DNA from 3 places in the Bradyrhizobium sp. MOS001 genome. Region 3 is predicted to be linked to each of the others. Evidence: riboswitches for the same ligand, from Rfam matches in the RefSeq annotation. Region 3 holds a riboswitch; each other region holds the start of a gene.
The links. Region 3 has a riboswitch for cobalamin ahead of CT676_RS45105 (TonB-dependent receptor plug domain-containing protein). Riboswitches for the same ligand answer to the same signal wherever they lie in the genome.

Region 1 (6,628 bases), on a different contig from region 3:
TCTGGGCGCTCTATGGCTCGGGCTTCGGTGCGACCAACCTCGTCAACATCGCGACCTTCGCGGCCTCCTACGCGCTCGTCATAGTGATCGAGCCGCTGGCCGACCTCGGTGTGCTGGCACTGGCAAAATCGCTGCGTGGCGTCACCGCGCCCGGTCTCGTCACGCCGCGCCTGCACAACGCGGCTTAAGAGACAAAGGGGCGGCCGTCATGGCCGCCCCTGAACGCGCGATGCTCACGCTCTCCCTGATAGGCATCGGTTGCGGCGATCCCGAGCAGCTCACGCGCGCCGCCGTTCAAGCCATCAACGCGGCCGATCTCATCCTGATCCCGCGCAAGGGGACGGCGAAGTCCGATCTCGCAGATCTCAGGCGGACGATCTGCGCGGATGTGCTCACCAATCAAACGACACGCATTGCCGAGTTCGATCTTCCCGTGCGCGATGCCGGTGAAGCGGATTATCACAAGGGCGTGGACGATTGGCACGAGGCCGTGGCCGCGGCCTGGTCGCAGACGATCGCCAGCCATCTCGGTGATGATGGCAAAGTCGCGCTGCTGATCTGGGGCGATCCCTCACTGTATGATTCGTCGCTGCGCATTGCGCGGCGGCTCGATCCCTTGCCTGATATCGACGTCGTGCCCGGCATCACTTCGATCCAGGCGCTGTGCGCGGCGCATGCGCTGCCGCTCAACGACATCGGCGAGCCCTTCCTCGTCACGACGGGGCGCCGCTTGCGCGAGGGTGGCTGGCCGCAGGGCGTCGATACCGTGGTGGTGATGCTCGACGGCGGCACGGCGTTCCAGTCGCTCGATCCTGCGGGGCTGCACATCTGGTGGGGCGCCTATCTCGGCATGCCCGATCAGATCGTCATGTCGGGCGTTCTGGCCGAGATCGCCCCGCACATCGTCGCCGCGCGACAGGATGCGCGCGAACGGCATGGCTGGATCATGGACAGCTACATTCTCAAGCGCCGGCCGTAAGCGAGGCAGCATGCTCCCTGAATGGGTCACCCGGAAATGCCCCGATGTCTCCGCTGTCCACCGCGAGGCGGCGCTCGCGCGTCAGGCGCAACTCACAAAACCGGCCGGCGCGCTCGGCCGGCTGGAGCAGCTTGCGGTCGAGCTTGCGGGCCTCCAGGCGACCGAGCAGCCGCGCGCCGCGCGAGTGCCGATCATCGTCTTCGCCGGCGATCACGGCATCGTCGCGCAGGGCGTGTCGGCCTATCCGCAAGGAGTGACCATCGCGATGATGGCGAATTTTGCCTCGGGCGGTGCCGCGATCTCGGTGCTGGCGCGTGAGCTTGGCTCAAACCTTGAGGTCGTCGACGCCGGTACGCTGGCGCAGGAGGAGATGGCAGGAATCGTCACTGACAAGCCGCGCAGCGGCACGCGCGACTTCAGCGTGGAAGCAGCGCTCCCCCCCACGGAGCTGGCATTCGCCTTCGAAGCCGGTCAGCGCGCAGTCGCGCGCGCAGAAGCCAGCAGGCCCGATCTCCTGATCTTCGGCGAGATGGGCATCGGCAATACCACGACGTCGGCGGCGATTGCGGCGAGCCTGCTCGGCATCAGTGCCGAGGAGATCGCGGGCTGCGGTACCGGCGTCGACGCGGCCGGCCGCGCGCACAAGGCGCGCGTGATCGACGCTGCGATCGCGCGTTACGGCGTTGCGGGCGCTTCGCCGGAACAAATTCTGTGCGCGGTCGGCGGCCTCGAGATCGCGGCGATTTGCGGCGCCATCATTGCTGCTGCGCAAGCCCGCATTCCCGTGTTGATCGATGGCTTCATCGTATCCGTGGCAGCGCTGGCGGCGGTGCGGCTGAACCCGTCGTGCCAGCCATTCCTGCTGCCGTCGCATCAATCGGCGGAGCAGGGACATCGGCTGGTGCTGCGTGCGCTGAACGTGCAGCCGTTGATCAGCCTCGATCTCAGGCTCGGCGAAGGATCGGGGGCGGCCATCGCGCTGCCGCTGGTGCGGCTCGCGTGCAGCCTTCACAACGGCATGGCGACCTTCGCGCAGGCCAACGTGCCGGATCGCCCGGCCTGATCTAGCTCAAGCCGCGCGCTGATTGACCGCGACGACGCGCCAGCCGGTGGCGAGCCGGTCGATCCGGGTCAGTGACAACGGATCGATCACGAAGCGCAGGGCCGCTTGTGGTGTCAGATCCAGCGCAATGCAGAGCGCGGCGCGGATGGTGCCGGAGTGAACGACGAGCGTTGCCGAGCCGGCGCCGATTTGCGCGAGACCCAGCCGGACACGCGCGACCTGATCCTCAAAACTTTCGCCGCCCGGCGGCCGACCGTGCGCCGGATCGCTCCAGAACTGCGCATAGGTCTCCCCGCCGGTCGCAGCGAGTTCGTCATGCCGCCGGCCGGTCCAGTCGCCAAAATCCTGCTCGCCAAATTCGGGCACCAACGCGGGTTCGAGTCCCAGCGCGCGCGCCGTCTCAACCGTACGTCGCGCCGGGCTCACCAAGCTCGCAGCATCTGGCGGAAGCCTCTGCCGCAACGCCTCCAGTTGCACGCGATCGCCGAGATCGGCGGGCGCGTCGGCCGCGTGGATCGTCCCTTTGACGCCGTCGACGGGCGCATGCCGTATCAGCCAGAGGAAGGTCTCGCCTTCCATGCCTATCTCCAAGGAAGTTGGTCGCTGTGGTAATAACGTCGCAGCGGCACATTGACTCTGTCTTGTCGGTAATCCTAGATGGCTTTGACGGTTTCCCCGAGTGGGGATGAAAAGGGAATGCGGTGCGGGGATTTTGTCCCCAATGCCGCGGCTGCCCCCGCAACTGTAAGCGGCGAATCTTGCGTCACGAGCCACTGGGTATCTCGGTCCCGGGAAGGCGATGCAAGGTACTGACCCGCGAGCCAGGAGACCTGCCGTCAGCCGTGGTCACACGCGAAGATGTCGGTCGGGGAGTACAGACATTCGGCTTCATCGGAAGGCTCAAAGGCCGGAGGTGGGACCTGGTTCGCTGTGACGTGCCACTGACGTCATACCGAGGTCCCGAACTGTGTCTTCCATTCGTCTTGTACGACCGCGTTGCTTCCTGCTCGCTTCCGCCGCGCTTACTTCATTTGCAGTCGCCGATCTGCCCGCAGCGCTGGCGCAGCAGGCCCGCGAGCCGCTGCCGCCGGTCGAGGTGTCGCCCGCCCAATCCCGCAAACCGGCAAAGCCGGCGGCCCGGGACGCGCAGAGCCCACGCCGCGCGGCATCGCGCAGGCCAGCGGCCGCATCGGCCGCGGCCAAGCCCGTCGTGCCGACCGCGGCGGCGCAGACGCCGCTCAACACCAATGTGGTTGCCGAGAGCGCCTCGCGCCTCGGCCTGACCGTGCAGGAGACACCCGCGACCGTCGAAGTCATCTCGGCCGAGACCATGCGGGAGCAGGGCTATCGCACCGTGTCGGAGGTTGCGCAGGGCGCGGTCGGTGTCACCTCCGGCGACAATCCGGCCGAGCCCGCGGCTTTCTCCATGCGTGGCTTCACCAACAGCCAGATCAACATGCTCTACAACGGCATCAAGATCGGTCCGCAGAACATGACCTCGCGGATCACGGATACGGCCAATCTCGCAGCCGTGGAATTTTTGAAAGGTCCGGCCTCGCTGATGTCGGGCGAAGGTGCCGCCGGTGGCGCAATCAACTTGATCACGAAGCAGCCACACACCGGACCGATCCGGAATGAAGCTGACTTTTCCTGGGACTCGCTCAACTCGTTCGGCGTCCATTACGGCTCGGGCGGCAGCACCAACGTGCAGGGGCTCGACTACCGCTTCGACATCAGCCGCGCCTCGCTCAATGGCTTTGCCGACGACACCAATACCAAGACGTTGGATGTGTCTGGCCAGCTCAATTACCGCATCTCCGACAGCCTCAAGATCTGGGGCGCGATCGAGTACCGGGAAGATCGCTCGAAGGCCTATTGGGGCGCACCGCTGGTACCGATCGCCTTCAGCGGCTCGCATGCGACGAGCGGCATTGTTTCGGGCAATTACGTCTCGAACTTCAACAAAACGAATCTCGGTGCGATCACGATCGACGATCGTACCTTCAACACCAATTACAACGTTCTCGACAACCGCAACGTGGCACAAGAGGTGTGGCTGCGCGGCGGCTTCGAACTGAAGCTGGCGCCTGACCTGACGCTGAAGAGCCAAGCCTATGCCTATGGCGCGGAGCGTACCTGGTTCAACAACGAGATCGAGGCTTTCAATGCCAGTACGGGCCTGCCCAACTCGAACATGGTCGATCGCGAGCGCTTCTATGTTGCACATAGCCAACGCCTTGTCGGCAACATTACCGACCTGATTTGGGACGCTAATATCGCAGGCTTCGACAACCGCCTGGTCACGACACTTTCGTCCAGCTATCTCGATTTCGTCAGGCCAGGCGCGGCCAACTTCCCGGACGATTACGTCTCGCTCGTCAATCCCGACCGTGGCCTTTACGGCCTGCTCACGACGCAGCAGCAGACCGCGCGCATCGACAACGAGGCGCTGTCGTTCGAGGACCGGGTGAAGCTCACGCGAACCTTCGCGCTGGTCGGCGGCCTTCGCGTCGAGCATATCGGGCTTGACCGCAACTCGACCGACGCCGCCGGGCTGGAAAAGGCGAGCTTCCCGTTCTCGAAGTCCTGGGTCCCGACGACGGGGCGTATCGGCTACACCTGGGACGCCGTGCCCGGCCTGACCTTCTTCAGCCAGTACGCGACCGGCGCGGACGTCTCGGCCAACAACATCTTCCTGCTTGGGCCAGCCCAGCCGCTCGACCTGACGACCTCGCGCACCTATGAGACGGGCGTCAAGCATCTGTTGTGGAACAACAGGGCGGAATGGTCGTTCTCGGCCTACGATATCGAGCGCAAGAACGTCTATGCGGCGGCTGGCGGCATGCAGCTCAACATCGCGGGACGGCAGGAGTCGAAGGGCGTCGAGCTCGCCGCGGCCGTACGCCCGATCGATCCCCTGCGGCTCTGGGGCAACATCGCCTATGTCGATGCACGCTATGCCGACTACAATTTTGCCGGTGGTTCGTTCTCCGGCAACACGCCGCCGAACGTGCCGCGTGTCGTGGCCAATGCCGGTGCGTCGTACCGGTTCTTCACGCCCTGGCCGGTGGAGCTCGGCATCACGGGCCGCTATGTCGGCGACCGCTACAACACCGATGCCAACGTCGTGACGATGAAGGCCTACACCGTCGCCGACGTCTACGCCTTCGTCGACATCCCGAAGACGGTGTTCAACGCGGTCGACCAGGCCCGTCTGGGCTTCCGCGTGCGCAACATCACCGACAAGCGCTACGCGATCTGGGGCGATCCGTTCTATCCCGACCAGATCCTGCTCGGTGCGCCCAGGACCTATGAGCTCTCGGCCGCGTTCAAATGGTAGGGCGCTGACCACATGATGAACGCGATCGTGCTGCTGCATCGCTGGCTCGGGATCGCGTTCTGCCTGCTGTTCGCGATGTGGTTCGCGAGCGGAATCGTGATGCACTTCGTCCCGTTTCCGTCATTGACGGAAGCGGAACGTTTTTCCGGGCTCGCGCCGGTGGCTGGCGGAGAGGTGAGGATTGCGGTCGCGGATGCCGTCGCCGCGAGCGGGATAGCGGACGCCACGCGCGTTCGCCTGGTCCAGCGGAGCGACGGGCCGGTTTATGTCGTGTCGGACCCATCGCGTGTGGCCGCGATCCATGCCTCCGACGGACGGGATGCATCGGTGACGTCGGCCGACGTCGCGGTCGGTATCGCGCGGGATCATGCCCGGCAACGCGGGCTCGATGCCGCGCGGGCGGCGATGATTTCGGGCGCGGATTATGATCAATGGAGCGTGCCGAACGGCTTTGATCGACACCGGCCTCTGTTGCGCGTCGCTCTTGGCGATGCGGCCGGAACCGAGGTCTATGTCTCCTCGCGCACCGGCGAAGTCGTGCTGGATACGACCCGCAGCGAGCGCGGGTGGAATTGGGCCGGCAGCGTCCTGCACTGGATCTATCCGACAGTCCTGAGGAGCAACTGGTCCCTTTGGGATCAGGTGGTCTCGACATTGTCGCTGGTGGCCTTTATCGCCGCGACGCTCGGCGCGGTGCTCGGAATTATTAGGATCAGGATTCGAGGGCGTCGGGTCTCGTCGCCTTATCGCGGCTGGCACGCACTGCATCACATCATTGGTCTCGTCGCGACCGTTTTCGTGCTGACCTGGAGTTTCAGTGGCTGGCTCTCGATGGATCACGGCCGGCTGTTCTCGCGCGGGGAGCTGACCCCGACCGAAGCGGGCGTGGTGTATGCCGCGCCTGACTGGACGACGGCCCCATCGTTCGGTCAGCCGTCGGCTCGCGAAGTCGAATGGTTCGCCGTCAACGGTGTTGTCTACCGGCGCGACCGGACCGGCCTCGCCAGTCAGACCTTGACCAAAGCGGGGGAGGCGATCCGCAGCCGGCAGGTGGCATTCCTCGGCGAGAAGGATGTCCATGACCTGACGACGCGCCTTGCGCCGGGCTGTGGCGACTCGTCCGTTCTTGCCGACAATGACGATTATCCCGCGTACTCCGTTGTCCCCGGAGCGCCCGTCTATCGCTCCCGATGCGGCGACCTCTGGTTCGACATCGACGGTGCCGACGGCCGCGTGCTGCAAAGAC
Region 2 (6,628 bases), on a different contig from region 3:
CGCCCGGGAAATAGGCTTTTGGAATATCGACGAACGCGTATGCGTCGAAGATCGTGTAGGCGTCCATCGTGACCAGATTGTCCTGGAAGTTGAAGCGGTCGCCGACGTGACGGACGAGGCCGCCGATCTCGACCGGCAGCTTCGTGTCGAAGCGATAGGAGGCGCCGGCGTTGGCGATGAAGTTGGGAACGTTGGGCGGCGTCTTGCCCGAATAGGACTGGAAGTCGCCATTGCCGTCGACATAGGTGAAGTCGATGAAGCGCGACTGCACGAAGGCGACGTTGCCCCATAGTTTCAGGCCCGCGACCGGATTGACCGCGGCGGCGATCTCGACGCCCTTGGAGGCCATCTTGCCGGCGACGTTGAAGAGGATGCCGCTTTCGGGGACGTAGACGTTCTTGCGCTCGATGTCGAAGGCCGAGAACGTGGCCTCCGCGCGCCTGTCGGCCGACAGCAGCTTCACGCCGGTCTCGTAGGTCCGCGACGTCGTGAGCAGCAGCGGCGTCGTGGGCCTGAGGATGAAGATGTTCGCCACCGTCGGGTCGGCTGCCGTCGCGTACTGGCTGTAAAGCATCACGCCGGGCGCGATGTCCCAGGTGTAGCCGATGCGTCCGGTGACCGGATTGAACGTCTTCGAGAAAGGATAGTTGGCTTTCAGGAGGCCATTCTCGTCGAAGCGGGTCCGCGACAGCTCGATATTCTCAAAACGGATGCCGCCGATCAGCGCAAAGGTCGAGGTCAGCTTGAGCCGGTCCTCGAACGACAGCGAGGCGGTGTCGAGATGGGTGTAGATCTTCTCGTCGCTGCGCGGGCCGTAGAGGCCGCGGTCCGGATTGAGGAGGTCGACGTAGTCATTGAAGAACAGCGTGTCCTGCGAGACGTTGAACTGGTTGCTGCTCGCCGCCACGGTGGCGACGAAGCGATTGTCCATTCCGCCGAGATTGGAATTGACGGTGAGGTCGGTGATGTTGCCGTAGAGCCGCTGCGCGTGATCGAGCGCCAGGCGCTCGCGGTAGATGCTCTGCGCGCCTGCGAAATTGCCTACGGTCTGGTCAAACGACGAGATCTCGTTGTTGAACCAGTGCCGGTGGGCGTCATAGCCATAGACCAGGCTCTTCAGCGAGATGTTGTTGGTGATGTCCCATTGAAAGCCGCTGCGCAGCCAGAGCTCGTTGGCGCCGCTGTGATTGTCGAGCACGTTGTAGTTCGTGGTCAGCGTGCGCGCGTCGATGGTGACCGGGACCGGCGTGCCGCCGCCGAGGTAATAGTTGCTCCAGAGGCCGGAGACGACGCCATACGTCGGCACGATGCCCGGCGCGTTCGCCGGCACCAGCGGCGTCCCCCAGTAGAAGCGGTCGTTGTCCTGCCTGTATTCGGTCGCGCCCCAGATCCTCAGGTTCTCGTTGACGCGATAGTTCAGCTGGCCCGAGACGTTGCTGAGCTTCGAATAGGTGTCGTCGATAAAGCCCTTGTTGTTGAAATGGCTGATGTCGAAGCGGTAGTCGAGGCCGTTGATCAGCGTGCTGCCGCCCGATCCGTAACCGGCGCGATAGCCGTTGAAGGAATCGTAGGAAGTGAAGGCGTCGTTGACGATTGGTCCGGTGTGCGGCGCCTTGTTCACGTAGTTGATGGCGCCGCCGGTCGCACCGAGGCCCGCCACCAGCGAGTCCGGTCCCTTGATGATCTCGACCTGCTGGAGACCAGCCACGTCCATGGGACGGCCGGTCATGGTCGACGGCCCGATCGGGATTCCGTTGTAGAGCGTGGAGATCTGGTCGCCGGAAAAGCCACGCATCGAGAAGATGGCGGGCGCGCCGGGCGCATCGCCGCCGGTGACGCCGACTGCAGCCTTGGCGACGTCGGTCGTGGTCCGGATGCCCAGGTTCTGCATCGTCTGTTGACCGATGACCTCGACGGTCGCCGGCATCTCGCGCGCCGTGATGCCGAGCCGGGAGCCGACGTCGGTGACGGCTGCCGTATTGAGCGGCGTCTGTACCGGCCCGCTCGGAGCTTGCGCGGCCGGAACGGCGACAGCAGGGGCGCCACGATTGCGTCCCGCGGCGCGCCGGGCCGCGCGCTGCTTCTGAGTGCCGGGGCTGACGGCAGGAGCCTGTCGCGGCGCAGGCGGCGACACGATCACCGGGCCGACCTCCCGGGAGCGGTTGTCCTGCGCCGCGCTTTGCGCGAGCGCCGCGGACGACAAGGACACCGACGAGAGCAGAGTAATCAGGAAAGCACGCGATAACGCTGGCCTTGCGCCAGCACGGAAATGAAGATTTTGCACGACAACGCTCTGCGGCGACGCAAACAAACCGTCACCGCGGTTGCCTTAGTCATCCACCTTCGCCCCAGGCGGCGGATGCACCGGCTACTTGTCCGACATCAGGGCACCCCGCCCAATGCGTTCGCGCGTGACCATGGCTGGTAGCAGGTTTCCTGGCTCGCGGGTCATCGCCTTCGACCACCTTCCCAGAGGCCCAAGCGGGGCTCCAGTGGTTCGTTTGGTCGTCGGCTATCCGCCTACAGTTGCGGGGGCAGCCGCGGAATTGCCCACTGAGGTGGACGCACCGCATTCCCTTGAAGAGTCCTTGCGGACACTACCGATCACGAAACTGGCATCAGGGGATGAGCGCGTCAACATCCGCGCGGGCTGCTGGACGGGCCGGTCGGTCGATGGTGGCCTTGTGTTGCTGTTTTGCACGATAGTCCGAAGGACCGCGTCGAAACGTCCAACCCGGCCTCCGGACGAGCCTGGGTAACGAACGCTTGACCACGATCAATAACTGCCTTTGGTGTCCGAGTATGCTACTGAGGCCGAGTTCCGGCCCGACAAGGTAAGTCGATATTGATGCAGTTCGTCCGTACCATCCTGGCAGTCGCCATCGCCATATCCTTGGCGATGCTGCCGGTTGGCGCGTCCGCGGCGAACCTCGCAATGTCGTCGGATGGCATGCAGACGGCCATGCACATGAGCGGCGACGCCGACATGTCGATGGACGATTGTTGTCCCGACATGAAGGGAACGGGCTCCCATAGCGGCGGCTACAAGTGCGGGATGGGCTTCTGCTGCGTCGGTGGGATCATCGCGCTCGGTGATGTCAGGCCCGTGGCGTTCGAACGTCTCGCCGTCATGGCCAGCACGATGGCTATTCCCCCGGATCAGGTCGTTTCCTTCCGCGGCGGCAGTCCTCCTTTCCGACCTCCTCGAATCTGATCTCGCAAAGCCCGAGACGCGAGCGGCGTGCCTGCTCGCGACGACGACTGACGTGCGCGCTTCACGCGCCACGGCGAAAGATCAATTCATGAGGACAGGACAATGCTTTCCAAAATCAGCACCGCGGCTCTCGCCGCCACCCTTTCGCTTGCCGCTTCCGCCGCGATGGCGGGCGCGGGCGACTACGCCTTCGAGCCCGTCACTCCGCAGATGAAGAAGGGCGAAGACGTCACGCTCGCCGTTCGCCTGACGAACAAGCAGACCGGCAAGCCGATACCGGACGCAGTCATCTTCAAAAGCCGCCTCGACATGGCCCCGGACGGGATGGCCGAGATGGAATCGGCGGTCGCGCCGCTGCCGTCCAGGGAGCCGGGTGTGTACGCCTTCAAGACGGACCTGCCGATGGCTGGACGCTACCAGATGACGCTGTCCGTGAAGGTGCAGGGCGAACCGGAGACCGTCACCGGCAAGGTGATCGTCACGGCGGTCAAGTGAGCGTTCGGGCGCTGCCCGGCGGCGCCCGACATTCCCCTTTTTCCTTCACACGGACGCGCGCTCCCGGGCGCGCGGATACACCATATGAAAACGCTGCGTCTCCTGACGGCTCTTGCGCTGGGCGGTGGCCTGGTCCTGGCCGGCTACTACTGGCATTCGAACGGTGCGGGCTGGCTCGCTGAGGCCGACATATCATCGGCTGCGGCTGGCGCGGAGCGAACGCCGCTTTACTACCGCGATCCAAGCGGTGCGCCGCTCTGGTCTGCGGGTCAGAAGAAGGACGACCGCGGGCGGGACTATGTGCCGGTCTACGACGACGATGGAGCGGCCGTCGCGCCGGCGCTACCGAAGGCGCAAGCGGCTTCGCCGCGAAAAATCCTCTACTACCGCAATCCGATGGGGCTGCCCGACACGTCGCCCGTCCCAAAGAAGGATCCGATGGGGATGGACTATGTCGCCGTTTACGAAGGCGACGACACCGACGACGGCACGGTGAAGCTGTCGCCCGGCAAGATCCAGCGCGCGGGCGTGAAGTCCGAGCCCGTCGCGCGGCGCCCGATCCGGGTCTCGGTGAAGGCGCCCGGCACGATCCAGCTCGATGAACGCCGCGTGTCGGTGATCGCGATGCGCGCCGAGAGCTTCGTGCAGAAGGTCGCCGACGTGACGACCGGCACGCGCGTGAAGGCCGGCCAGCCGCTGATGGAAATCTACAGTTCGGCGGTGGCGTCCGCGGCGGCGGAATATCTCGCGACGATCACCTCCAGGACGGTCGGCGGTGTCGAGATGTACGGCCGCGGCTCGCGGCAGCGGCTGGTCAATCTCGACGTTCCCGAGTCCGTCATCGCGGAGATGGACAAGACGCACACCGCGCCCGTGGCCATACGCTGGTCTGCGTCGCGCGACGGGGTCGTGCTCGAACGCAACGCGATCGAAGGCATGCGGGCCAATCCCGGCGACGTCCTGTTCCGGATCGCGGACACCTCGGTGGTCTGGGCGCTGGTCGACGTGGCCGAGCGCGATCTCGGCAACATCGCGGTGGGGCAGTCAGTCGCGGTGCGCGCGCGCAGTTTCCCCGGCCGAACCTTCACCGGGACAATCGCCGTCGTCTATCCGCAGGTGAACCGCGACACGCGAACCGTTCGCATCAGGATCGAGCTTGCCAATCCGGACGCGGTGCTGCTGCCCGACATGTACGTCGATGCCGATATCGACACGGCCGATGCCGCGCCCGTCCTGGCGATACAGGACAGCGCGGTGCTCGACACCGGCAGCCGGCAGGCCGTCCTCGTCGACAAGGGGGAAGGGCGTTTCGAACCGCGGGAAGTCAAGCTCGGCCGTCGCGGCGGCGGCTATGTCGAGGTGCGCCATGGTCTCGCGGACGGCGAGGCGGTGGTGACCTCCGCCAACTTCCTGATCGATGCGGAAAGCAACCTGAAGGCGGCGCTGAAGGGGTTTGGCGAGGCGGCATCCCAGGCCACCGACGCCGGCCCTGGCAATGCAACGGGAGATCACAAATGATCGCCCGCATCATCGCCTGGTCGGCGCGCAATCTGCTGCTCGTGCTGTTCGGGACCGGCTTCGCGGCCGCCGCCGGCCTCTATGCCCTGGTTCACCTTCCGCTGGATGCGATCCCGGATCTCTCGGATACGCAGGTCATCGTCTACACCGAGTATCCCGGCCAGGCGCCGCAGGTGATCGAGGATCAGGTCACCTATCCGCTGACGACGGCGATGCTCACGGTGCCGAAATCGAAGGTCGTACGCGGCTTCTCGTTCTTCGGCGTTTCCTTCGTCTACGTGATCTTCGAGGACGGCACCGACATCTATTGGGCGAGGTCGCGCGTCATGGAATTCCTGAACGGCGCGGCGTCCAGGCTTCCCGCCGGCGTCACCCCGACCATCGGACCCGACGCGACCGGCGTCGGCTGGGTCTACCAATACGCCGTGGTATCGAAGGAATTGAACCTGGCGGACACGCGCACGATCCAGGACTGGAATCTGAAATTCGCGCTGGCCAAGGCCGAAGGCGTCGCCGAGGTCGCCAGCGTCGGCGGCTTCGTCAAGCAGTACAACGTGGTCCTCGACCCGCAGCGGATGCGCGACCGCGGCATCAGCATGCAGAAAATACGTGAGGCGATCCGCGCCAGCAACGCCGACGTCGGCGGCCGCACCGTCGAGCTCTCCGAGTTCGAATACGTCATCCGCGGCAAGGGCTACATCAAGAGCATCAACGATCTCGGCAACATCGTGCTGAAGACGAGCAACGGCACGCCGGTGTTGTTGCGGGACGTCGCCAGCGTCGAGCTCGGGCCCGACGAGCGGCGCGGCATCGCCGAATTGAATGGCGAGGGCGAGGTTGCGAGCGGCATCGTGCTGCAGCGGTTCGGCGTCAATGCCCTCGACGTCATCGAAAACGTCAAGAAGCGCTTCAGGGAGATCGCGAGCAGCCTGCCGAAATCGGTCGAGATCGTGCCGGTCTACGACCGGTCGAACCTGATCTACGCGGCCATCGATACCCTCAAGCATACCCTGTTCGAGGAGAGCATCGTCGTCGGGCTCGTCTGCATCGTGTTCCTTCTGCATGTCCGCAGCGCACTCGTCGCGATCCTGATGTTGCCGGTCGGCGTGTTGATGGCGTTTGGCGCCATGAAGCTGCTCGGGCTGGGGTCGAACATCATGAGCCTCGGCGGTATCGCGATTGCGATCGGCGCCATGGTGGACGCCGCCATCGTCATGATCGAGAACGCACACAAGCACCTGGAACGGGCGAGGCCCGATCAGTCGCGCGTGCAGGTTCTGATCGACGCGGCATCCGAAGTCGGCCCCGCGCTCTTCTTCAGCCTGTTGATCATCACCGTGTCGTTCATGCCGATCTTCACGCTGGAATCGCAGGAGGGCCGATTGTTCAGCCCGCTGGCGT
Region 3 (6,628 bases):
GCGACCGGTGCGGCTGTTGCTCGCCGGCACCCGCGAGGTCGAGGCGGGCCGCTTCGACAAGACCATCACGGTCTCGACCCAGGACGAGATCGGCGAACTCGCCGCCGCCTTCAATCGCATGATCGAGCAGCTGCGGCACAACGAGCGGATCCGTGAGACCTTTGGCCGCTATATCGATCCCAAGGTGGCGCAGGGGCTGATCGACCGACCCGAAGTTGCCATCGACGGCCAGCGCCGGGTGATGACCATCATGTTCTCCGACATGAGCGGCTTCACCTCGATGAGCGAGGGCATGACCCCGCGTGGCCTCGTCAAGGTCATGAACCACTATTTCACGGTGATGTCCGCGCCGATCCGGAGCCATCGCGGCGTTATCGATAAATATATCGGCGATGCCATCATGGCCTATTGGGGCCCTCCCTTCATTGAGGAGGACGAGCCGGCGCTGTTCGCCTGCTACGCCGCCATCGACATGGCCGATGAGGTGCCGGCGTTGCAGAAGCAATTGCCTGACCTGCTCGGTATCCGCGCCATGCCAGGCCCTTGCGATCTGCGCATCGGGATTGCCACCGGCGAGGTCCTGACCGGCAGCATCGGCTCCGAGCTGATGATGAGCTTCACCGTGATGGGCGATGCCGTGAACCTCGCTTCGCGGCTCGAACTGGTCAACAAGATCTACGGCACGCGGATCCTGATCGCGCAGGCCACGGCGGACGCGATCGGCTCGAACCTCGAGCTGCGCGAGATCGATCGTCTGGCGGTGGCCGGCCAAAGCGCATCGCAGGCCATTTTCGAGGTGATGAGCAAGGCGCACGGGCTCAGCGTCCCGCAGGAGAGCCTGCGCGCGCGCTACGCCGAAGGCCTCGCCGCCTACCGCGCGCAGCGCTTCGACGAGGCTCGCGCCGCGTTCAATGCAGCGCTCGAAGCCGTGCCCGGCGACGGTCCCTCGCGCACGCTGCTCGGCCGCATCGCGCAGTTCGAGGCCAATCCGCCGGACGCCAATTGGGACGGCGCCTGGCGGCTGGAGCAGAAATAGCTGTTCTTGCTGGGCTTGCACCGCCCTTGCTGGAAAAAACGTTTCTACTCGATAACGATGTTCGCCGTGACCTATTTCTCAGGCTTAGGTTTGACGTCCCTTGTGGCGTTTGATGGGGACACGCCGATGACAGAACTTCATGACAGGCTGGAACGGTTCGAGACGCTCACCGCCGAATGCGAGCTGATTGCCAAGCTCGCCACCGACAGCACCAAGCGCGAGTTCTATCTGAGACTCTCGGAGCAGTATCGTCAGCTGGCGGTGGATATGCGGAAGGCGATCGCGACCAAGGCCGCGGCCTGACGCCGCCTGCAATCCGTTCTTAATGTTTGGCGCGCATCCTTTGAGGATGCGAGCGTCGCGATCATGATTGCTCGCATTGGGAATGCCGAGGTCCGTTGCGGTGCAGCGCATCTCGCTGACGTCGCTTTGCCGCTCCTCACCAGGGCAATCCCATGCGCCTTCTCGCAGTCCTCATCTTCGCGCTCATGACGGCCGCCTGCAACCAGGAGCAGGACATCACCGGCTCGACCCCGGTCTGTGCGATGCGGAACTACAGCTCCTACAATCCCCGCGACATGAACCAGTGCGTTGCCGCCTGCAAGGCGTGCGACCACGGCAACACCGTCACCTGCACCACGTCATGCACCCTCAAGGGTGCCCACTGAGCGGCGGCGCTGCGTGAAGCTGAGGAGCAGACGGTGCTCGGGCACCGGAACGATTCACATGGGTTAGTCATTGAAGGGGCAGGCAGGACGCGGAGTCCTATGGAATGGGTATGCTCGATCCCGGTCGGTTCCTGGTGTCGTGCTCGCATTGCGATGCATGGCCGATGGCGGCCAACGTCAAACGTTCGAGCTGGTCGGCGTCGCCGCACGAGGTCCGCTTCGTATGCCCGCGCTGTCGCCGCGAGGAGACCGCCATCATCTCGGCCTCCGGTGAGCTGACCCCGATCCGGCGCATCGACGCTCCGCTGCGCGATGTCACCGCGGCCTGGGCTCAGGCCCAGCGGCCAAGAGGTCGGGCGTAGCCCGCCCGTCACAGGACCAAGAGATCGGGCGTAGTCGGCTCTGCGCAACGCCTTGCGCGGTCCGTTTTTGGAACCCAGCCTACGCCGACGCGTTTCCGCTCCGACATCAACGCACCGAGGCCCTGCGAATGATCAGCGAGCATTTCGACACCCGCACCCGGATCAACATGAAGCTGGCGCTGGATCGGGTCTGCCGCAATCGCCCGGTCGGCGAGGACCATTGCTTTCGCAGGTCCGTTGCCGAGAACATCATCCGCTGCGCGCTCACGGGCCGCACCGGCATCGGCCAGCTCGTCGATGCCGGCGAGCGGGCGGTGATCAGGACGCGTTCGGAACGGGAGCCGGCCTGATTGCGCCGGCTCAATCTCCGGTGCGGTGCTTTGCCCGTCATGCAACCGGCCGATTGACTCTCCGCTTGCCCGCCCCGTAGATTGGCCGGTGACGGTTCTCCTCACGGAGATCAAAAGGGAACGTGGTGCGAGGTTTTCCCGATACCGGGATATTCTCAACGCCACGGCTGCCCCCGCAACTGTAAGCGGTGAATCTTTCGTCATATGCCACTGGGAATCTCGGTCCTGGGAAGGCGACGTAAGGTAACGACCCGCGAGCCAGGAGACCTGCCGTCAGCCGTGGTCACACGCGAAGATGTCGGTCGGGGAGTACAGACATTAGCTTCACGGGAGCAATCGAACGCTCCGCCGTGAAACCTCGTTCGCTGTGACGTGCCACTGACGTCATACCGAGGTTACAAGAGTGTCCCGTATTGTCTTTGCCGCCAGGCGCTTCCGCGCCGGCGTTGTCGCGTTCGTTTCCCTGTATTCGCTCGATCTGTCCATTGCCCAGGCCCAGCAGTCGGCATCGCCCGATCTGCTGCCGCCGGTCGAGGTCGCGCCGACCGAGCGTGCGGCCAAGCCGCGAGCCGCGCGGCCTGCGCCCGACCAGCCCGAGCAGCGGCGCGTCGCTCGGCTGCCGAAGCCCGAGCTGGTGCCGGCGTCGCCCCCGGTTGCCGGGGTATCCGCGGCCAACCTGTTTCCGACGGTCGTCGTCAGTCCGACGGGCGTTGTCACTCCGACCAATCTGGTTGCGAGCTCGGTGACGGTTCTGACCGCCAGAGACATGGAGCGCGATCAGCGCCGGACCGCATCCGATGCGCTGAGCGCGGTTCCTGGCCTGAACCTCGTGCAGACCGGCGGTCCGGGGGGACAGACGTCGATCTTCATGCGCGGAACGAATTCCAACCACACCAAGGTCCTGATCGACGGCATCGATGTCAGCGATCCCGGCAACCCGAACCGTTCGTTTGATTTCGGCCAGTTGCTCACCTCCGACATTCAGCAGATCGAAGTCCTGCGCGGTCCGCAGGGCGGTCTCTACGGCGCAGACGCGCTGGGTGGCGTGATCTCCATCGTGACGAAGAAGGGCGACGGTCCCGCCCGCGCCACCGGCTCGGTCGAGGGAGGCTCGTTCGGAACGTTCAATCAAACTGCAGGTCTGAGCGGTTCACAGGACCACTTCAACTATGCCTTCAACGTCGCGCATTTCCACGCGAACGACGTGCCGGTGACGCCGGTCGAATTGCTGCCGCCGGGGCAGAAGGCGATCGGCAACAACTACGACAACATGACTTATTCGACGAAGCTTGGCGCCGAACTGAGCGAAAACCTGACGCTCAATGGCGTGGCGCGGTACACCGACGCTACCCTGCGCTTTACCGGAGACACCTTCGATCCCGTCACATCCGCGAGCTTCCCGCGGCCGCGCAAAGCACGCAGACGGTGCACCAGCTCTTCACGCGCGGGGAGGCGGTCTGGTCCGCTCTCGACGACCGGATGAAAAGCTATTTCGGCGTCAACTACACCAATCACTGGAACTACAACATCTCGCCCGGCGACGTGATGGCCACGATTACGACCGGCGACCGCGTCAAGTATGATTGGCACACCACGACCCAGCTCGCGCCCAACAACAATGTCATCATTGGTGCGGAGCATGAGACCGAAACACTGCAAACGGCGACGGTCTCGGCGCAAAACGTCAACAAGGCCGGGTATATGGAGCTGCAGTCCCAGTTCCGGGATCGAGTCTTCTTCACGGCCAACGTCCGGCAGGACGACAACGAGCGGTTTGGAGAGCATCCGACCTTTCGTCTGGCGTCTGCCGTGATCGTGCCGGTCACGGATACGAAGTTCAAGGGAAGCTACGGCACGGGGTTCAAGGCGCCCACGCTCAACCAGCTTTACGTGAGCTTTCCCGCGTTCTTCTTCTTTGCAAATCCCAACCTCAGGCCCGAGGAAAGCGTCGGATATGACGCCGGCTTCGAGCAACCCTTGTTTGGCGATCGCGTTCGCTTCGGCTCGACCTACTTCCGCAACAACATCACGGACCTGATCCAGAGCACGTTCGATCCCGTGACGTTCGCGAGCACCAACACCAATATCGGCAAGGCGATCACGGAGGGCACGGAGAGCTTCGTCGCGGCTGCGATCACGGACCGGCTTCGCGTTCGTGCCGACTACACTTTTACCCGCGCGGTGGATGCGACGGCGGGACTGGAGCTGCTGAGGCGTCCGAAGGAGAAGTGGAGCGCAAATGTCATCTGGAATCCGATCGATCCGCTGACACTTTCCGCAACCGTGTTGCACGTCGGGAGTTTCGTCGATGGTAACCGCGACTTCAGCATTCTGCGTCTGCTGGCTCCAGCCTACACTGTCGTCAACGTCGCAGCCGAATATCTGGTCACCGACCAGGTGAAGGTGTTCGGCCGGGTCGATAATCTCGCCAATGTGCACTATCAAAATCCGACCGGCTTTCTGCAGCCGGGACTGGGCGTCTATGGCGGCATTCGCCTGGCGAATTACGACGTCAGATAGCGAGAGAGAGAAGCCTCATGACGACGGCCGATCCGCTCATGGACCTGATCGCAAGCCAGCTTGCCGACGCTGAGGCCGGCTGGAGCGTCGGCACGTTCGGTGCCATTGCCGAGTTCACACGCGAGCCCGGTGAGGCCTTCGATATGGAGCAGTCTCGCAACGGGATCAGCGCCGTGACGCAGAAGGGTGGGATACGCGTTGTCTCCCACCCGGATCTGCGCCTGATCGCATCGGAATCGCCGACCACGGAGAGCTGGAGCCACCGCATCGCGCTGTGTCTTCCGCATGAAGCCAGCGCCATGAGTGGTCGTACCGTGCTGACCGAGCTCGGTCCGGATATCGAGGCGCTCCTGACGAGGGATCGCAGCGGCATCCTGTTCGACCTTGGCCTCGGAACGTTGCAGGTCGACGCCTGCATCCGTGTCAGCGATGCCGATGCCGTCGCCGCGCTCAGGAGCCGCACGGGCCAATCCGTGTTCGCGCCCGAAAGCGACGCCATGCGGATCATTCTGGCCGCCAATCCGCACCGCGTCTTCATCAGCCGCATCGGGCGCGCCGAGGTATTCCAGCCGATCCCGCCGCCGGGCGGGCAAAGCCCTGACGGCCCGCACACCCACGTCTCGCCAAAGCTGCTTGCGCATCGCCGCACCCATGCCGCCACCGAGCCGCTGCCTGAGGGGTGGATCCCCTGCGCGCATCTCTATCCGGCCCATCCGCTCCGCGATCAGCTCGGCCGCAAGCGCGCTTTTCGGCCGGATCATCACGCAGCCTTCCAGGCGCTGCTCGAACTCTATGGGCTGCCGGAGCTGACGGCGTGCAAGAGGGCCGTGGTCGAGGCGGTCGCGAAGGGGCGGGGATCTGAGACGGCGACGCTTCCGCCCGATCGCACGGCGCGCGCCACCGTTCGCGTGGCCTTGCGCCAATTGGCGGCCAAGGAGCCGCACACCGTGACACTCGCCGCCTGGCTTGCCGCCTACGACCGGCGCGATCCAGCCGAGACTGAAGATCCCATGGAGGCTCTTCACTGAGTCAGACGTGATGCCGCGTTCCAGCAAAATTGTGCTACAAATCCCACAAGGAGATCGTTCCATGACTGTCACCATCCTGCCGCCCCACGCCGACCGTTTCCGCCTTCATCCGGTCGCGTCGCGCATCGCGCCGATGTTCTGCTTTGCACTGCTGACGGTGTCATGCGCGCTCGCGAGCTTCGCGCTTGCCTGCGCGACGCCGTTTGCGGCGTTCGCCGTCGTCGCCGCCGCGATGCTGCCGATGCGTCCGGCGCTGCTCGTCGTCACCGGCGCCTGGCTCGTGAACCAGACCATCGGCTTTGGCGTGCTGCACTATCCCATCGATGGCAGCACCATCGCCTGGGGCTTTGTCATCGGTGCTGCCGCGTTGCTGTCGACGGCAGCGGCATCGACCGTTCTCCGCCTGCTGCCGCAGGGCCGCACGCCGCTGATGCTGGCCATCGCGCTCGTCGCCGCCTACGCCGCCTATGAGCTCGCGCTGCTTGCCGCGACGCCGTTCCTTGGCGGAGAGGGCGCGTTCACTGCGGCCATCGTGACGCGCATCGGGCTGACCAGCGCCGTCTGGCTCGCCGGCCTCGTCGCCGCCTGCGAGATCGTCCGCCTGGTCGATCCGTTCGGGCGCGCGATGCGGAACGCGTAATGCTGGATGTGCGTCATCCCAAGG

Region 1: linked by a shared signal. The riboswitch ahead of CT676_RS44355 (TonB-dependent receptor) and the one ahead of CT676_RS45105 (TonB-dependent receptor plug domain-containing protein) in region 3 are both predicted to bind cobalamin.
Region 2: linked by a shared signal. The riboswitch ahead of CT676_RS15150 (TonB-dependent receptor) and the one ahead of CT676_RS45105 (TonB-dependent receptor plug domain-containing protein) in region 3 are both predicted to bind cobalamin.

What each region holds. Positions count from the first base shown of each region.
Region 1 is NZ_SPVJ01000029.1:48,072-54,699, reverse strand. It holds gene CT676_RS28405 (energy-coupling factor ABC transporter permease) at 1-188, shown strand, start outside; gene cobF (precorrin-6A synthase (deacetylating)) at 230-979, shown strand; gene cobT (nicotinate-nucleotide--dimethylbenzimidazole phosphoribosyltransferase) at 990-2,042, shown strand; gene CT676_RS28390 (histidine phosphatase family protein) at 2,049-2,621, opposite strand; cobalamin riboswitch at 2,693-2,895, shown strand; gene CT676_RS44355 (TonB-dependent receptor) at 3,010-5,382, shown strand; gene CT676_RS28375 (PepSY domain-containing protein) at 5,395-6,628, shown strand, end outside.
Region 2 is NZ_SPVJ01000009.1:43,469-50,096, reverse strand. It holds gene CT676_RS15150 (TonB-dependent receptor) at 1-2,209, opposite strand, end outside; cobalamin riboswitch at 2,409-2,617, opposite strand; gene CT676_RS15145 (hypothetical protein) at 2,849-3,214, shown strand; gene CT676_RS15140 (FixH family protein) at 3,317-3,709, shown strand; gene CT676_RS15135 (efflux RND transporter periplasmic adaptor subunit) at 3,794-5,227, shown strand; gene CT676_RS15130 (efflux RND transporter permease subunit) at 5,224-6,628, shown strand, end outside.
Region 3 is NZ_SPVJ01000001.1:558,352-564,979, reverse strand. It holds gene CT676_RS02715 (adenylate/guanylate cyclase domain-containing protein) at 1-1,036, shown strand, start outside; gene CT676_RS43845 (hypothetical protein) at 1,163-1,339, shown strand; gene CT676_RS02710 (hypothetical protein) at 1,492-1,704, shown strand; gene CT676_RS02705 (hypothetical protein) at 1,809-2,066, shown strand; gene CT676_RS02700 (hypothetical protein) at 2,195-2,416, shown strand; cobalamin riboswitch at 2,492-2,706, shown strand; gene CT676_RS45105 (TonB-dependent receptor plug domain-containing protein) at 2,820-3,899, shown strand; gene CT676_RS45100 (TonB-dependent receptor) at 3,896-4,936, shown strand; gene CT676_RS02690 (hypothetical protein) at 4,954-5,964, shown strand; gene CT676_RS02685 (hypothetical protein) at 6,026-6,604, shown strand.